DNA from 3 places in the Paenibacillus swuensis genome. Region 2 is predicted to be linked to each of the others. Evidence: riboswitches for the same ligand, from Rfam matches in the RefSeq annotation. Region 2 holds a riboswitch; each other region holds the start of a gene.
The links. Region 2 has a riboswitch for cyclic di-AMP ahead of SY83_RS06030 (C40 family peptidase). Riboswitches for the same ligand answer to the same signal wherever they lie in the genome.
Positions count from the first base shown of each region.

Region 1 (6,315 bases), 1.4 Mb from region 2:
GTGCCACACTTGGGTGGTAGCCGGCGACATCGGCGGGATGAGCCAGGACCACCGCCCGTTCACTTCGCGCCCGCACGCGGCTTCTTTGCGTTCGAAGATCGCGAATTGCTCCGCGGCTGAATGGTGATCCACGATGCTGACGCCTTTGGACTTGTAAGAGTGGAGAACGGCGCGGTTGAGCTCAACTAACGCCTGATCCTTCCATAGTGACGTGTTCGTGGATGTATCGAGTCCGAAAATTTCCGCAACGGCCGGCAATTGATTGTAGCGGTCCTTGTCCGCAAGGTTTCGCGCCCCGATCTCTGTTCCCATATACCAACCGTTGAACGGCGCAGCCGTGTACTGCAGCCCGCCGAGATCCAGAGTCATATCGGAGATGAAGGGAACGGCATACCACCGGAGTCCCAGTTCAGCAAATTCCTCGTTTTCCGGATGGCTTAAAGGCACCTCAAGGACAAGCTCGTCCGGAATGGCAAACCACCGCGGCGTTCGGTCATTGATCTGGATTAACAATGGCAAAATATCGTAAGCCGTTCCGGCGCCGCGCCAGCCCAAATGCATACACAACTGGGTAAACGCAACGGACCCCGGATCACCTGTTACCCCTTCGGGCGCGGCGTAACCGGCATAACGTACTAACTGATGATTGAGAATTCGGATGACCCGGCCCTCTGCGGCAGGAGCAAAAACCGTAATCGCCGCACGTACTCTGCCCTCATTCGTTGCATAAGCCATATGAGCTAAAAGCGCTTCGGCTACGGCTTCCTCGGTGTCCGCTCCGCGGGCGTCGAACAGGTCCAGCCCTTCCCAGAATAACCTGCCGATGCATCTGCTGTTATTTCTCCATGCCATCCGCGACCCGTAGGTCAGTTCCTCCAAGGTATGGGTGTACGTACCTTCCCGATCCCATTCGCGCTCCACTTCTTCCAATCTTTGTTCCGTTTGTTCAGGGGATTTCCCTAACTCTTTATAACAAATACGGATAAAGGCCAATGCTTCTTCCTTGCTCCGCTCTTCATGCTCTGTAGTCATAATTACCTAGTTCCTCCATGCTGAAAATCCTACATACTCCATTATATAGAAGAGTACACTTAAATCCAAAATATCCATCTAATGTTACATATATTGACATACAACTCGAATCCCCTTATCATGATTCTTATATAGCGTTATGGTGTTATATTATTTAACATTATCCGAACATGGGAGGGGAGCGCCTATGCGCAAAATGGAACGAATCCAAAGCGCGCCCTATCCGCTGGAAGGCTTTTACGATGAGATGTTCTGTGAAGGCCCCGGAGTGCGTACCCATTATGACCAAGTCTATCAACGGTTTGCCGCAATTCATAAGGAAGAACTCTCCGCTAAGCAAAGGGCAACCGAGCGAAGAATGATGGAAGAAGGCATCACGTTCACGCTCTATAATCCGGATCAGATGCAGCCGTTGGAACGAACGATCCCTTTTGACCTCATCCCGAGAATCATCCCCAAGAATGAATGGCTTCGTCTGGAAGCCGGATTAATTCAACGGGTGAAGGCCTTGAACCGTTTTGTACACGATGTGTATCATGAACAACGGATCATTAAGGCGGGGATTGTGCCTCGCAAGATGATTGTGGCGAACTGCTACTTCCGTCCTGAAATGAAGGGGGTAGAGGTGCCCGGCGGCAATTATATTACAACATCCGGTATCGATTTAATTCGCGATCATCAGGGTGAATATTACGTGCTTGAAGATAATTTACGCTCCCCTTCCGGTTTCTCCTATCTGTTCAAAAGCCGCACCATGATGAACCGCTTGTTTCCGGAGCTTGCTTTCTCTTGTTCCATACGGGATGTGGAGCACAGCTTGAATCATTTCCTTACCGTACTCCGCAGTCTTTCTCCCAATCGCAACCGAGAGCCCGTCATCGCCTTGTTGACCCCCGGGCAATATAATTCCGCTTATTATGAACATACATTTCTGGCTCAGCAGATGGGAATCCATCTTGTGGAGGGCCGCGATTTAACCATTATGGATCACAAAGTGTATATGCGAGGTCTCAAAGGTTTGCGCCAAGTCGACGTCATCTACCGAAGGATCGACGATGAGTATCTGGATCCGCTCAGCTTTAGCCCGGATTCCATGCTGGGTCTGGCAGGCATTATGAACGCTTACCGCGCGGGGAATTTAGCCATCGCCAATGCGCCGGGTACGGGGGTCGCGGATGACAAAGCCATCTATATTTACGTGCCGGATATGATTCGCTTTTATTTGCAGGAAGAGCCGATTCTGAACAATGTGCCTACCTATTTGATGAGCGATGACGCCGATAGGGCTTTTGTATTGGAAAACCTGCAGGAGATGGTCGTGAAGGAAACTTCCTTATCCGGAGGATACGGCATGCTGATTGGGCCGGCGGCATCGGCGCAAGAGCTGAAGGATTTTGCCATGAATATTCGAAACTACCCCGGCCGCTATATCGCGCAGCCTACCGTCCAACTTTCCCGCGCCCCGGTTATGCAACAAGGCAGTATGGTGCCGAGACATGTGGATTTAAGAGCTTTTGTGCTGGCTGGTGCGAATGAGAGTTTTCATGTGGTTCCCGGGGGGCTCACCCGCGTGGCGATGACCGAAGGTTCGCTCGTTGTTAATTCTTCGCAAGGCGGAGGTTGCAAGGATACATGGGTGTTGAGTTAAAGCGCGAGTCCATTGCGGATGTGAAAAAAGGAGAGATGCGGCATGCTGAATCGGAATGCGGAAGCTCTGTTCTGGGTGGGAAGGTATATTGAACGGGCGGAAAACCATGCAAGATTAATCAATGTCCACTATCATATCCAGCATGAAGGGGATTTCGACAGCGAAGAGCATAAGTGGGCCCGGCTGATTGACGCGCTCGGTTTGCGTAAAGGGTATATGGAGCAGTTCACCTCGTTTACGGAACGCGACGTGCTTTCATTCATTACGCTGGATCGGGGCAACTCGAATTCTTTGTTTTCTTGTGTAAGTCAGGCCAGGAATAACCTGAGAACGCTGCGGGAGAAGTTGCCCAGTGAGCTGTGGGACATGATGAATTCCTTCTATTTATGGCTCGGGGAGAAGCAAGTGAACGATATTTTCAGAGAATCGCCGGATCCTTTCTACACGCAAATTAAAGAGAGAGCCGCCATGTTCTATGGAGCGGAACAATCGGTGATGCCCCGGGAGAATGAATGGCACTTCATGGAGAGCGGACGATTTCTGGAACGGGCGGAGAACACGGTTCGCATTGTCCATTCGGTCGCGGGTGCGATTAAGGAAGATCAGGCGCCTCCTTATCCGTATTTACTGGCGATATTGAAATCGGTGAGCGGCTATCAGGCCTTCCGCAAATATTACGCGGACGCGGTATCGATTGAGCCCATACTAGAATTTTTGCTGGTCAACACGAAATTCCCCCGATCCGTACACTATGCGTTCGCGATGATGGAGCAGCACCTGGAGGGCATCGAGTTGGAATCGCCGGAAACCTTGGTTCCGAGGCAACGGGCCATTCGGCAAGCAGGTAAAATTAAAGCGGACCTCGCCTATCTCGAAAGAGAAGATTTGAGATTGCCTTATGTATTGCCGATTCTGGACCATATGGCTCAAGCTTGTCAGAAACTGGGGGGTTCGATGGCGTCCGCCTTTTTTCAGATGGAGGGAGCTTCCGCATGAAGTTGCAAATTTACCACACCACACGTTACCTCTACGAGGAAGCCGTTACGGACAGCGTCAACGAGCTTCGGCTTACGCCGCGGACCAATGAAAGACAATCTTGTTATCATCATGAAGTCCTTGTGGAACCTGCGGCGTCTATGCTGACTTATGAAGATTATTTCGGCAACCGGGTGCATGCGTTCACAGTTAATCAGCCGCATAAAGAGCTGGTCATCCGTACCCGTGCAACGGTAGTTACGATGGACGGGTTGATTAAGGAATCCGCAAAGATGTCGCCGGTGGAAGAATGGGGACGATTGCGCGGCGAAGAGCTGCAAAACCGCTACATTGAATATCTGTTGCCGACGGCCTATACGGATCAGACTCAGGAAGTTCGTAATTATGCCAACCGCTATCCTTTTGATGGTAGCGGTGGTTTGGCCCTATGGACGCGGCGGCTTTCCTCCGGGATCCACGCGGATTTCACGTATGATCCGGAGGTATCCGACGTGCATACCACCGTTAGCCAGACGCTGCAGCTTCGCCGCGGCGTCTGCCAGGACTACGCACACCTGATGATATCGGTGTGCAAGGTGATGGGGATACCCGCGAGATACGTGAGCGGGTATCATTATGTGGGCGACCTGCAGGGCGGGAGCGCGGACTTCGAGCAGGCGTCTCACGCCTGGGTCGAAGTGTACGTGCCCGGCCCGGGCTGGGTCGGCCACGATCCGACCAACGACGCGGAGGTCGATTGGCGTTATGTGAAGTTGGGGCACGGCCGGGACTACAAGGACATCGTGCCCGTCAAGGGCGTCTACCGCGGCTCGGGCGCACAGCGCCTCGAGGTGAAGGTGGACGTGAGCCGGGTGGAGGGCTGACGCCTGGCTGGGGCGGGGGCTGCGCGAGGCTGCGCCCGCTAGCGGCGCGAAAGGCCGTTGGAGCGAGGGCTTGGCCGGCTAACGGCGCCAAAGGCCGTAAGAGCGCGAGGCTTCGCTCGCTAGCGGCGCAAAAGTCCGTTAGAGCGCGAGCCAAGTCCGCTAACGGCGCAAAAGGCCGTTAGAGCGCGAGCCCGGTCCGCTAACGGCGCCAAAGGCCGTAAGAGTGCGAACCAGGCCCGCTAACGGCGCAAAAGGCCATTGGAGCGCGAGCCCGGTCCGCTAACGGCGCCAAAGGCCGTAAGAGCGCGAGCCAAGCCCGCTAACGGCGCCAAAGGCCGTTAGAGCGCGAGCCCGGCCCGCTAACGGCGCCAAAGGCCGTTAGAGCGCGAGCTCGGTCCGCTAACGGCGCCAAAGGCCGTTAGAGCGCGAATCTGCACTAGCTAACGGCCCTCCCGCCTACAACACCGCGAAGTAGGCTCTCGATTTCTCCACCAGGGTAGCCGTATCCAGCTGAAAGCCGGTCCCGTAGAGCGATTCGCATGTAGTGCAGAGCGGTTGCGGCTCAGGGTATGCATCCTCTGTCAGCCAAGCTCCTTCCAAGCTCAGGGAGACCACTTGCATTGCCGTGCATCCCGGGCCAATTAGATAGTCTTTATGGAAGCTTAACGCGTATCCTTGTCTCCGCAGACGACTGGCTTGCTCTACCGTATCCAACAAAGAATGCTGAGCATTCTTTGTTGGATATGAAGAACGGGGACGCCATGCTCCGCATCGAATGGAACAGCGCCTGTCATGTGACCGAGGGTTGCCTGATTCGCGGAATACAGCCCTTCCATACCTCCGCCGACCGCAATTGGTATCATCTCTGTCCACTTCATATTCTGACGGCGCGCGACCACATCGAGTAAAGCCATCTTCACCAGCTCCGTGCGGACCGTTCCCCACATCCCCGCGTGTTCAATTACTCTGTTCAATGCTTCGGTTATTGTTAAATTCCTTAATTTCTGCAAGAAAGCGGCCCATTTCACTATGTCAAAAGAGGGCGCGTTAACGGCCATAATACATTCGCCCCATCCGGTCTGGCCTCCGCAACTGATCTTTAATACTCCGTATCGGCAATTTTCCAGCGTTTAGTGCGAGGAGGATACGGCATCAAAAAAGCCGCACAAAGAGAAGGTCTCTTCGCGCGGCTTCAAATCATGCGGCGATGCGCCGCAAACTTTAGTCCGAATGTAGGCCTCTCTCGAATACGCTTGCGAGGTTAGCTGCCGGATTCGGGCGTGAGAGTCGCCCTACGCGTCTTGACCTTAAACGGCCGTCCGCGATTCACCCCATCGGCGTGGGCCGAAGTGGGTTCCCCCGCTTCCCCTTAGGGAATTCAGCGATGATTAGTTTAAACAAAAACGATCATACACCCGTACTCATTCCCTTGTCTAACGGAATTAAACGCATTTCTGATTTGAATCCGGCAAAAATCGCTGATAAGGGCGATTTTTAAGGCCTAAATACAGGTTTATCTCATCGGGAAACGGTTCAGTCTCCTTCCGTCTCGTTATATTAAAATCCAGGAAGAAGATGGTTATTCATTCCTCCTAAACAGGCTTACACCATTCTTGAAACCCTTGATCGTATTTTAGTAAAACGAAGATATAATGAGATATTTGTATTTATGAAGAGTTCACAAGCTTTGTAAGCGCACCAACAATCTCTTTTGACCGAATTAGCCTCTACAAGCTACCCAGACTTCCTTTACAAACAAATTAGCGAGGCGTAAGA
Region 1 is NZ_CP011388.1:2,787,320-2,793,634, forward strand. Features, by position in the region: gene SY83_RS12340 (nitric oxide synthase oxygenase) at 1-1,032, opposite strand, end outside; gene SY83_RS12345 (circularly permuted type 2 ATP-grasp protein) at 1,220-2,680, shown strand; gene SY83_RS12350 (alpha-E domain-containing protein) at 2,723-3,676, shown strand; gene SY83_RS12355 (transglutaminase family protein) at 3,673-4,539, shown strand; gene SY83_RS23090 (hypothetical protein) at 4,996-5,256, opposite strand; gene SY83_RS12360 (hypothetical protein) at 5,241-5,513, opposite strand; cyclic di-AMP (ydaO/yuaA leader) riboswitch at 5,775-5,933, opposite strand.
Region 1: it holds a riboswitch for cyclic di-AMP, as region 2 does, so the genes downstream of both, SY83_RS12360 (hypothetical protein) here and SY83_RS06030 (C40 family peptidase) in region 2, are expected to answer to the same signal.

Region 2 (6,315 bases):
GCAGATTCAATATGCTATACTTCGGGTACGGCTCCAGAAGCCAGAATCCAGGAGGAACAACATGAATCCACTTCACAAGAACATCCTTAAGAAACTGGCTGTCATCAGCATCAGCTCAACGATTTTCCTTACAGGCACAACCGCATACATAGCGCCGTCCGTCGAGGCGGCAAGCTCCTCCCGCGATCGCGTCATCTCGATCGGCAACCAATACTTAGGCACGCCTTACAAATTCGGAGCGCAATTCGGCGTAACCAGCCGTTTCGATTGCTCTTCTTTCACGAAATGGGTATACAGCCGCGTAGGCAAAACCCTGAAACGCGCTTCTAAAGATCAAGCGAGACAAGGCTACTTCGTACCGCGCAGCCAATTGGTGAAAGGCGATCTCGTCTTCTTCACCACGTCGAGCAGATCTGGCATTTCCCACGTAGGCATCTATGCGGGAAATAGCCGAGTGTTACATACGTACGGAGCCGGCGGCGTAAAATATTCCTCCATGAAATCCGGATGGTGGAACTCCCATTACGTTACAGCGCGTCGCGTACTGTAATATCCCGCAAGAAAATAGAACCTGCCCCCGATTCACTCGGGAGGCAGGTTCTTTGCATTCCTATGCCAAGCCTTGCTTTAATTCCTCGCTGGAAGCCGCCCACCACTCCGGGTTGTGCGCCATCAGCAGACTGCGAAGCGAAGCCTTTTCTTCCGGGCTGAGCCCCTCCAGGATGAATCGGCGCTTCAGCGCGTAATCCAGCTTGTTCACATGGTCCGCAAGGATCTTCCACCCTCTGCGGGCTTCCGCATCCACCAGCATCTCGCAAGCGGTCGCACCCCCGTAGCAAGTGCCTACTTCCATCCGGTCCACAGCGACCCAGACAACCCAGCACTTCTTGCCGTTCGGCACATCCTCTTTATTCATCGAGAACTTAATCCCGCGTTCCACCTTACTCTTCGCATGCATCGCCCCGTCATCGATATACGCCTGTCCGTCTTCAATAATTACGCAAGAGACGTTGCTGAGATCAATCGTTCCCGCGCCAAAGCCCCGGTGAGGTTTATTGCTTACCACGTTGAGCGCAATTTGCTTCTTCTCTTTCTTCGCCGGTTCCGCGCCTGCGCCTGCGCCAGCACCAGCTGCTTGTCCTTCGTTATTGCCCGTCGGTTGTTCTCCGTTCGTCATCTATATTACCTCCCTGTATCACGCTGTTAATTATAGTGTGACCTTCTATTGTTTATTTTAGCTGAGAAATATTTTGCGGACAAGACACATATACATGCGATAGACGCTTGTCAAGCTTGTCAACGGGAGGAAAAATTGTATGAACCATCGGCTTACCCTGCTACTTCTGCCCCTGCTCATCATCATCGCCCTGATCGGCATTGTTCTATATGACCCGGCCGAGCCTTCCAGATCCGCTCTCAGCGAGGTCAAGCCATCAGGCAAAGGCGCGAATGCAAACAAATCCAAGCAGCAACCGAAGGCCAAGCCCCAACCGCCTTCCGCTAAAGCGCCCTCCAAAGGAACTTCCGCTCCCGACCTTCCCGTGGTAAAGAAGCCGGAGCCTTTGAGCAAGCGCGTAGTTGAGTATCATATTCATGCCAAGTGGAATCCGGCGAATAAACAGATTAACGGCACCCAGACACTCACTTGGACGAATCCCGGCAAGAACGCGGTCAGTGAAATGTATTTCCACTTGTACCCCAATGCGTTCGAATCCATGGACACCACGTTCATGAAAGAGTCGGGAGGCAAGTTGCGTTCGGACCAAATGCAGGCGGGCAGCTTCGGGTTCATGAACATCACGGCAATGAAAACAGCCGAAGGAACCAATCTGCTGCCGCGGCTGCAACCCGTGCAGCCGGACGACGGCAACAAGAACGACCGAACGCTGGTTAAGCTTCGGTTGCCGGAGCCGGTGCCGCCGAAAGGCAGTATTACCCTGCGCATGGCTTTCGAGGTTCAGCTTCCGCATACATTCGCCAGAATGGGCTACGCCGGCGATTTCGTCATGGCGGGTCAATGGTTCCCGAAGGCCGCCGCCTATGAGTTGGCCGGTACCCGGGGCCGAAGCGCGGAGGGTTGGAACGCCCACCAGTACCACGGCAATTCGGAGTTCTACTCCGATTTCGGCATCTATAACGTGAAGGTCGCCGTACCTTCGAATTACGTCGTTGCCGCGACAGGCTTCCAGACCAAGCCGACCGCGGATAAGAACGGCATCCGCACCTATCAGTTTTACGCGGATGATGTTCATGATTTCGCCTGGTCCGCTTCCCCGCACTTCGTCTATGCGGAGGAACCGTTCTCCGCGCCGAATGTGCCGGGCGTGCGGATCAAGCTCTATTTGGACCCGAAGCATAAAGATTTGCAGGATCGTTATTTCCATGCCGCCAAGTCCGCATTGACGGAATACAGCAAGTGGTATGGCCAGTATCCCTACAGCACCTTGTCGATCGTGGTTCCTCCGGAAGAGGGGAACGGCGCCGGCGGCATGGAGTATCCGACCCTTGTGACGGGTTTCGGGGCATCCACCGAGGATCCCGGCCTCGAGCTTGAACGTGTCGTGGTTCACGAGATCGCGCATCAGTACTGGTACGGTATTGTGGCCAGCAATGAATTTGAGGAAGCTTGGCTGGATGAAGGCTTTGCCTCCTACTCGGAAGACAAGGTCATGGAGAAGGAATACGGGGTCGCGCCCAATCTTCCGGTGGAATCAAGTTACATCACTTCACCCGCTCCGCTGAAGCAGCTGTCGTGGAAATACAACAGCCACAATCATTACGCGGAGAACGTGTATACGCGGGCGAAGCTGGTCCTGTTGGGCATTGAGAAGGAAATCGGGCAGAAAGCGATGAGCCGGGTGATCCGGACCTATTTTGCCAAATGGAAATACAAGCATCCGTCCACTTCCGACTTTCAAGCCGTGCTCGAGCAGATTACCAAGAAAGACTGGGACCGCTACTTCAATCAGTATGTTTACGGCAACATGATGGCGGATTACGCCGTGGAAGATATTCGAACGGAGCGTGTGCGGCAGAACGGAAACACGGTCTATGAACATCGGGTGTACATTCGCAAGCATGGGGCGGATTTCAGCAAAATACCGATCGTATTTCAGTTCGAGGACGGAACCTCCATGAAGAAAATGTGGAACGGAACCGAAGCGCTGACGGAATACAAAATCACGAACGCCTCTCCGCTGGCTTGGGTCGCCATTGATCCGCAATACACCATCGTTGTGGAGAACAAACATATTAACAACTTTATGAAAGCCGATGTGGCAACGGATTCGAACATTCGCTGGAATCTTAGCATTACCAAAATCGTGGAAGCCTTGATCGGCTCCCTGGCATGGTGAGGTGAACCAAGATGATGACGCAATGGGTAAAACAAGGATGGTTTTCGGCCATTCGACAATTTTCGATCATTTTGCTGTTATTTATTTATCAATTATTATGGGGACTTGTGCTCTATCGGTTTATCGAATCCATTGTTTACCCGCTCTTGCGGAGGTACCCCGGAGACGCTTTGGAAACTTCATCCCTGCACTTATTCTTCGCGGAAAGTCAATTTCAGCTTACGAAAACCGGAATCAGCTATTCCTATATCGCCATTCTGGGCGCCCTGTTGTTGATCCGTCTCATCGCTTCACCCCTGATCCAGGCGGGACTCTTTCATTGTATTCACTTGGCCGATGTGAGAGACAAGCGCAAGTTTCTGCATGGCGTGAAACGCTGGGGTCTGTTCTTTATCGGAATGTATTGGCTTCAACTCTTTCTCACCTTGCTGCCGGCCTACTGGATTCTGCCTCATGCGCTCGTCATTTACGACAGTCAGCCGTCCCTGACCCCGATGCTGATGCACTTCAGCCCTTGGCTTGCAGGCTGGATCCTGTATGCGTTCGTCCTGCATCTGATCTTCCTGTCCATCGGGATCGGCAAGGTGAGCGGAGGCAAGCTCCTGCATTCGCTTAAGGTATCCTTCCGTCACCTGATGCCTATGGCGCTTGCCGCGTTGCTTCTGCTATCCATTGCCGGCGGCATCTACGCCGTAACGACGGCCGTGTCGTTGGTCTGGGCCGGGTTGCTTGCGCTCATTATGCATCAAATGTACCACCTGGTCCGTACCCTGCTTAAAGTATGGGGCGTGGCCACACAATACCACCTCTGGCACGCCAAAAGCGGGCTGTAGAGATTACGCGAAAATAAGCCGTTCCTGTAATTCGGGGACGGTTTTTTTGCTGTTTCACGAAAAAAAATGTGACTAATTTGTGACTAAAGGAGGATTTACGAAAAAAAGATCGAATTGTAGGAGAGGAAAAAATAATTAAACTTATCTTTGCCGAGTTCCCGCAAGGGAAACGGGGGATCCATTTTTGGGTGAATTGACCTCGCAACAAAGTGGTCATAGGGAACCTTCTCACCGAACCCTCAAGCTAACCTCGTAGGCACCGGAAGGGGCATCTTTGTTTTGAGAAAAGTTTCAGTGTTCGTACTAGGACTAGCCGTTTCACTATCTTTACAGGTGGGCATGGTTTCAGCCCAGACATCGCTCGACAAAGAAGTGTCGAAATTAGTCGGAATTGATTACAATTACGGCGGAACGACCAAGAGCGGCTTCGATTGCTCCGGATTCACATCTTATGTGTTCGACCGGTTCGATATTGATTTGCCGCACTCTTCCAGATCGCAAGCTCAGCTTGGCTCGAAAGTGAGCAAGGATGAATTGCGCGAAGGGGATTTAGTTTTCTTTGATACAGGCGGAGACGGTATCTCCCATGTTGGTGTTTATGTAGGAGATGGCAGCTTTGCACATGCTTCAAGCAAGAAAGGCGTCAGTATCAGCAAGCTAAGCGATTCTTATTATGTGAAGAGATATGTGACCGCTCGCAGAGTTCTGTCGGAGACTTCCTTTAAACAGGTCATCGCAGAGTAAGTAGTCGGTCTTCCATCCGCAGGCGCCGAGTGCGAATCGGTTTACCTGCCATTCATTAGAGAGCTTCGAAAAGGCGCCGTTACCGCGGACAAGCCTTTCGGGGCTTTATTTTTTCCTGCCGGATACTAAAGGAGCCATTCCAATGTACTTGTTTATGCATAGAAAAGATTTACGAATTGAAGATTTGCGAGCGTTCGACAGACTGCGGGATCAGGGCCAGCCCGGGATACATCTGCTCATTCTGGATCCGGTGTTACTGGATGAAGAGCGGGCTAACGATCACAGCGGCCGTACTTTTCTGCGCGCGGCGGGTCAGCTGATTAAGCAGTATGAACAGGCGGACCGGCATTTAAATCTCCTCTACGGAAATCCGGCCGAGGTGCTTGCTGCGGTGTTGCGCGCGCATCCCGTTACAGAAGTTGTCTTCCACGAAGACTATACTCCCTATGCTCGTCGGCGGGATGGAGCTTTAGCTGAAGCAGCCGCTGCGCATGCCGTACCGGTTTACGCCGTACCTAATGCTACGTTAGCGGATATTGAGTCGTTTCAACAATATTCGGGGAAAAAAGATCCCTATAAAGTATTTACACCATTTTACAGAAAAATGAAAACGTATCTGGAACTTTTTTATTCGCCGGCGTCGGCGGTTTCATTGAAGGATTTGGATACAGTTCGTCTGAACGAAGAGGTGCTGCGTCCCTATGCCGTTCCTCCTGAGGTTCAAGCCTTATTGGAAAGAGCTGCGCCTTCTGCAGAGGAGCCTTCCGCGGAATCGGTGCTTACAACGTTTCTGGAGGAGCGCCTGGAGGATTACGACGCTAAACGAGATGATTATCGCGGCGATTTCACGAGCGGAATCAGCTCGTTGCTGAATACGGGAGCGCTGTCGATCCGCCGCGTGTATGAGCGGCTCCTGGACTGCGAACACCGCGACCCGTGGCTGCGGCAACTGATATGGCGCGAGTTTTACCTGTACCAGGCTCAGCTGGACCCGTTCTTCTTCCGATATGAAGAACAATACGATATGCGTGAGCTGTCGGACGTTCACTTGAAAGCTTGGCGCAGCGGCACGACGGGGATTCCCATCATCGATGCGGCTATGCGGGAGCTGAACGCGACCGGGCGGATGCCGAATCGTCTGCGCATGGTCACAGCCATGTTCCTGACGAAGAACCTGCTCTGCCCGTTTCCGCTGGGAGAGCAGTATTTCCGGCGGAAGCTGGCGGATTACGACCATATTTTGAACCGGGGGGGATGGTTGTGGAGCTCTTCCATCGGTTTCGATGCCGCACCTTACTTCCGGATTATGAACCCCGTCTCGCAATCTGTGAAGTTTGATCCCCGGGGAGAGTACATTCGGCGCTGGCTGCCCGAGCTCGCTC
Region 2 is NZ_CP011388.1:1,407,526-1,413,840, forward strand. Features, by position in the region: gene SY83_RS06010 (C40 family peptidase) at 62-550, shown strand; gene SY83_RS06015 (YwhD family protein) at 611-1,177, opposite strand; gene SY83_RS06020 (M1 family metallopeptidase) at 1,317-3,356, shown strand; gene SY83_RS06025 (hypothetical protein) at 3,368-4,189, shown strand; cyclic di-AMP (ydaO/yuaA leader) riboswitch at 4,328-4,463, shown strand; gene SY83_RS06030 (C40 family peptidase) at 4,469-4,933, shown strand; gene SY83_RS06035 (cryptochrome/photolyase family protein) at 5,076-6,315, shown strand, end outside.

Region 3 (6,315 bases), 110 kb from region 2:
GAGGTTCATGCCGTATTATCCCGAATATCGCCTGAATTTCCGGATCAAGTAGCTTCAGTCATTTGCAAAAACTATGCCAAGCCCATCGTTGTCAGTTTAGTTTCCAGTCAACTGGACGCGGACCGGATGGACTACTTGCTCCGTGATGCGTACTTTACCGGAGTTAACTATGGCACGTTTGATCTGGACCGCATCCTAAGAGTATTGCGTCCGCATAATGGAAGGATTGTCGTTAAGGAATCCGGGATGCATGCCGTTGAGGACTACCTGATGTCCAGATATCAGATGTATTGGCAGGTTTATTTCCACCCCGTTACCCGTAGCTCAGAAATCATACTTCGACAAATCTTTCGCCGCGCCAAAGAACTTTACGCACAAGAATATAACTTTGGATTTATGCCGCATCCGTTATCAGGTTTGTTTGAGAACACGCTAACGGTAGAACAGTATCTGTTATTGGATGAAGCGTTTATTCAGACCATATTCATGCAATGGACTCGAGAATCCGACGGGTTGCTAAGCGATTTGTGTAACCGGTTCTTATATCGTAAATTATATAAATATATTCCTCTGCAACAGGTCGACGGAAACTTGTTAGAGCAGATTAAAGCGAATTTGATTCGAGTCGGACTACAGCCGGATTACCATATGGAGTTGGATTTTCCTTCAGATCTGCCCTATGATGTTTATCGTCCGGGCGAAGCGGGTGAGAAGATGCCCATCTTATTATTAGAAGGAAAAGACAAATACACGGAAATATCGAGGAAATCCGAGATTATTCGCTCCATCAGCGGTATCCATATGGGGCAGAACCAGATCTATTATCCGGAGGATTTGCTAAAAGCTTCAGCTTCCATGCTGGATCCGGAGGTTAGGCGGTTTTTTGGACTATAAACAGATAAAGAGAGGAACTTGCACCTATGTTATTTGATACACATACCCATCTGGATGCGAAAGCTTTCGACGAGGATCGGGAAGAGGTGATTGAAAGAGCGAGAGCTAATGGTGTTTCCAAAATAATAAATGTGGGCTTTAACCGCGAGACCATACCCACAACAATGAAATTGGCCGAATCCTATGATTTCATTTACGCCGCTGTTGGCTGGCACCCTCAAGATGCAGTTACAATGAAAGCGGAAGATCTCGATTGGATCGAGGAACTGTGTAACCACCCTAAAGTTGTGGCCATCGGTGAAATTGGATTGGATTACTATTGGGATACCTCACCTAAAGACGTTCAGCAACGGGTGTTCCGCGAACAGATTCGCCTTGCCCGTAAAGTCAACAAACCGATTGTTATCCATAATCGGGATGCCCATCAAGATGTTGTACAAATTCTTCGAGAGGAGAAGGCGGAAGAGGTCGGCGGGGTGATGCATTGTTATTCGGGCAGCTGGGAGATCGCGCAAGCTTGTCTGGACATGAATTTCTATATATCATTCGGAGGCCCGGTTACGTTCAAGAATGCCAAACAACCGAAAGAGGTGTTAGCAAGAGTTCCGCTGGACCGATTATTAATCGAGACGGATGCTCCATATTTAACGCCGCACCCGCATCGGGGTAAACGAAATGAAACCGGATATGTGACTTTAGTCGCAGAAGCCGCTTCCCAGATTAAGGAAATAAGTATGGATGAAATAGCCCGAATCACCATGGAAAACGCATGCAAATTATTCTCGATAACACGATAATTGAAGTAAATTAAAGAAAATAGCAGATAATTGAGATAGAAAAGTGGAAAGTATCCATAAATTTCATGTATTTAACCTAATTTAGGCCAAATAAGACTGAAAACAACTTTTACTAATGCTTTACAACATCGTTTCAAACAGAGTATTATACATGTAACTTAATTAAATAAAGTTTTACATTTCTTGTATCGCTGAGTCTTCAGTAATGGAGAGCGGGGGAACCAAATGTACCCGGGAATGGAGAAATCCATCCGGTTATGTTGTTCCATGGGGTGAATACGGGGCTTGCAGCATATTTCATGCGTAAGTATCTGTTAGGGCGACTCTCACGTCCGAATCCGTCAGCTAACCTCGTAAGCGTGCAGAGAGAGGTAACGTCCTGGTGCCTACCATCCCCTATTTATGCGCATTCAGAAGCCCATTGGAAGACGACCTCTACCTAAGGCTTCTTTTTATTTGAATAAAATTCGAATAAGGCTCATAGCTTGGTATATATTGGGGGTGATTCTGACTTTTTTCGTCATCAGAACAACCGGATTTATCGCAGAAATGCAAAAAAATAAACTGATTAGTCACGTCAAATTGTAATGCTTAATGTTGGCGGCGGGGCTTTGAAGGAGGACCGAAATAAGTGGGAAACAGTACTAACGAAACCCATGTTAAACGATCATCCAGCATGTGTTTCGCAATGCGATGGAAGCATGAAAACTTGCGTTTGGTAATCTTGATTACCTTTGTTACAATCGCTGCTTTCATGGGTTTAATGTTGTTAAACGCTTCGGCGACGAAGAGTGTATCGGTAGTGGTCAACGGACAAGAGCAAGTGGTGAAAACCAAGGAATCCGTATTACACAACCTGTTGGATGAACAAGCAATTCAGATCGGATCTTACGATAAGATTTCTATGCCGCTCAGCGCTCCGATTAAGAGCGGGGATAAAGTAGTGATCCAAACCGCGGTGCCGTTCAAGCTCATTGCGGACGGAAAGACTGTAACACTCTATACGACCAGTAAGACGATTCAAAGCGCTCTGGCGGATAATAAAGTAAAGTTGGGCGTTAAAGACCGGATCTGGCCTCCGCTTAACACACCTGTTAAGAAATATATGGGGATTAAGATTGTCCGAGTAAGTAAGGCTTCAACCCAACATAAGTATTCTCTGCCATACACAACCGTGAAGACGGCAGACGCATCTTTACTTAAGGGCAAGACAGCCGTTGTACAGAATGGTAAAGACGGCGTAGTCTACAAAAACTTCGAAAAAACGTATGAAGACGGAAAATTAGTTTCGACGGTCCTGACAAGTAAGACGATTGGGGCGAATGTTGTTCCGAAGGTAATAGCTGTGGGTACAAAGAAACCTGCTCCCGTAGTGGCATTGGCTGCTAAGACGACAAGTTCTTCCATGAATACTATTACCCGCAAAGGGGCAACCTTTAAACCAAAGAAAGTTCTGAACAATGTTACCCTCACTGCTTATGCTGCCGGAGTCGCCTCCACAGGCAAGAGCAAAGGTCACCCGCAATACGGAATTACCGCATCGGGTGCTCGAGTGAAGGAAGGACGCACCATTGCAGTAGATCCGAAAGTAATTCCAATCGGGTACTGGGTTTATATCGAGGGCATCGGTTACCGTCGTGCCGAGGATAAGGGCGGAGCGGTCAAAGGCAAGAAAATCGATGTTTACTTCGACAGTGAATCCTACGCTAACCGATTCGGAAGAAAATCCGGATACACCGTATATGTAATCGGCCCAAATAAACCGGCTTCTTATTAAAATATACGCATATCGCCTTTAAATAGTTGCAAGTACACAATAAATTTTTATACGGAGAAGAAGGGGTGTTAGAACCTCTTCTTTTTTTCATGTATACTAATGAGAAACAAGCCTGAAGCTAAGAACGGCAGCGTAACCAAGGAAGGGTATTTCACCAATATGATTAAAGAAATTATTGTAGTCGAAGGCAAGGATGATACTACGGCTATTAAAAGGGCTGTTGATGCGGAAACCATTGAAACCGGAGGCTCCGCCATCAACAGCGATATTATTAAACGGATTTCGCTAGCGCAGGAACGCCGCGGCGTCATTATATTTACGGATCCCGATCACGCGGGAGAGCGCATACGCAAGATCATCTCTTCGCGCGTGAAAGGGTGTAAACACGCTTTCATTACCCAAGAAGACGCGCATAAACGCGGAGATATTGGTGTTGAGAATGCATCCCCTGCAGCCATACGTAAAGCGCTGGATAATGTGAAGACGGAATTCGGCGGGGTTGCGGCTCAAATTACTTGGGAGCATCTCATGGATGCGGGACTGATTGTGCATGCCGATGCTGCGAACCGACGTATGAAGATGGGGAAGCTGCTAGGCATCGGTTATTGTAACGGTAAGCAGTTCTTCAAACGGTGTAATGCTTTTCAAATTACTATAGAAGAGTTTGTCGCGGCGTTCAGCCGAATGGAACTCGAACAGAAGGCAGGATCAGAATGATGGATAAAGGGATTACATTGGCCGATATCGGCTCCCCTAGAAGAACGAAGGATATAATACAGAAACATGGCTTCGCTTTGAAGAAAAGTTTAGGGCAGAATTTCTTGATTGATCGCAACATCCTGAATAAAATTGTCGGCGCGGCCGAACTGGATTCGGGAAAGGGTGCGCTGGAAATTGGCCCGGGGATCGGCGCGCTGACAGAGCAATTGGCCCAAACGGCAGGAAAAGTGGTCGCGGTTGAAATTGATCAGCGATTAATCCCCATCCTGGAAGAAGTGCTGGAACCGTACGATAATGTGGACGTTGTTCATAGTGACGTGCTGAAGGTGGATTTGCAGGGCTTATTTGCTGAACATTTTGCCGGAGTAGAAGGTGTAAGTGTTGTAGCTAATCTGCCTTATTACATTACAACGCCGATTGTTATGCGGTTTCTGGAGGAGAAACTGCCTCTGGATAACATCGTTATCATGATCCAGAAGGAAGTGGCGGAACGAATGGCGGCCAAGCCGGGAGGCAAGGAATACGGAAGCCTGAGTATCGCTGTCCAATATTATTGTGAACCTGAGATGGTGACGATCGTACCGCAGACCGTATTTATCCCGCAACCGAATGTGGATTCCGCAGTTATCCGGCTTCGTGTTCGTAAAGAACCGCCGGTTCAGGTGAAGGACGAATCCTTCTTCTTCGAGGTCATCCGATCTTCATTCGCACAACGCCGGAAGACGCTTTATAATAATCTGGCCAGCCGGTTCTTTAACAAAGAGACGAAGCCTGCTCTGGAAGGTATTTTGACAGGATGCGGCATTGAGCCTTCACGTCGCGGAGAGACACTATCGCTAGAAGAATACGCGAAGCTCTCAGACGCGTTGCAAGAAGCACTGGGAGGCGCATAGGGGAGCTAAGCTTTCTTCGTTGTGGATTAGCCCAATCTATACACCATACGCCTATCACAGCCATACGATAACGAGAGGTGATACGGCATGAAGCAAGGCGACCTGGTCGTTCGGATATCGTATGGCAAGGATATTCTGTTTATTATAGAAGCATTGGATACACATATGGCCATTATCAAGGGATTCGATTTCCGCCTTATTGCGGATGCGCCAGTCAGCGATCTTGAGGAAATAGCGGATGTAGCCAGCTTTAAAGCGCGTAAACAAGATCAGGAGCGGGTGCAACAATCGATGCGGTCATTGGAATGGCATCGATATGAGCAGGTGCGCAAGGTGCGCTCATACCGCGGATATACTACCGCGGAACCTCAAGAGCAGCAAGTCCAAACCGCTGATTCTTCACAGCAGTTATATTTTGAAGTGCCGGGAAAAGTGCTGCATCTGGATGGAGATCCGAATTATCTGCAGAAAAGTATGGCACTTTATGAAAAGCTCCGTGTGCCTGTGGAAGGACATTATATTCAGGAGTCCAATATGCCGGAAGCCCTTCGCGTTCTGTTGCCTCAGGCTAAACCCGACATTGTCGTTATCACGGGGCATGACAGTGTAATCAAGCAACAAAGGGACTCCAACCTGTATAATCTCAGCAGTTACAAGAACTCGGCGCATTTCGCCAGTGCTGTCATGATTGCGCGGCAATATGAGAAAAACAGAGATTCATTAACCATTATTGCGGGGGCCTGCCAATCTCACTTCGAAGCTTTGTTGCAGGCGGGGGCCAATTTCGCCAGCTCCCCCGGCAGAATCTTGATTCATGCCCTGGATCCCGTGTACATCGCGGCCAAAGCTTCCTTCACATCCATTAAAGACACCATTAACATTGTGGATGTTATCAATCACACCATCAGCGGGATGGAAGGTGTGGGAGGAATTGAAACCAGAGGAAGCTACCGAATCGGATTACCCAATCTGATGGAATACCAGAACAAATTAATTCCGAACGCGTAATCTACGTTCGGAATTTTTTTGGCATGAGAAGTTATAAACAGGTTGTGAACAATATGTGAACAAAGTGTTTTTACTGCCATACATAATTTTGCGATAATAGGGAAAAATCCCGTTGACAACAAGTTTATGGGGCTGTTATAATAATTGACTCAATTTGACATGCCCTTGTCATTAGGTTATAATTGGACAAGGAAAGAGGTGGTAGACAATGGCTAAAAACGCGCTA
Region 3 is NZ_CP011388.1:1,513,874-1,520,188, reverse strand. Features, by position in the region: gene SY83_RS06560 (HD domain-containing protein) at 1-894, shown strand, start outside; gene SY83_RS06555 (TatD family hydrolase) at 921-1,691, shown strand; cyclic di-AMP (ydaO/yuaA leader) riboswitch at 1,871-2,067, shown strand; gene SY83_RS06550 (resuscitation-promoting factor) at 2,323-3,468, shown strand; gene rnmV (ribonuclease M5) at 3,628-4,185, shown strand; gene rsmA (16S rRNA (adenine(1518)-N(6)/adenine(1519)-N(6))-dimethyltransferase RsmA) at 4,182-5,081, shown strand; gene yabG (sporulation peptidase YabG) at 5,169-6,089, shown strand; gene veg (biofilm formation stimulator Veg) at 6,298-6,315, shown strand, end outside.
Region 3: it holds a riboswitch for cyclic di-AMP, as region 2 does, so the genes downstream of both, SY83_RS06550 (resuscitation-promoting factor) here and SY83_RS06030 (C40 family peptidase) in region 2, are expected to answer to the same signal.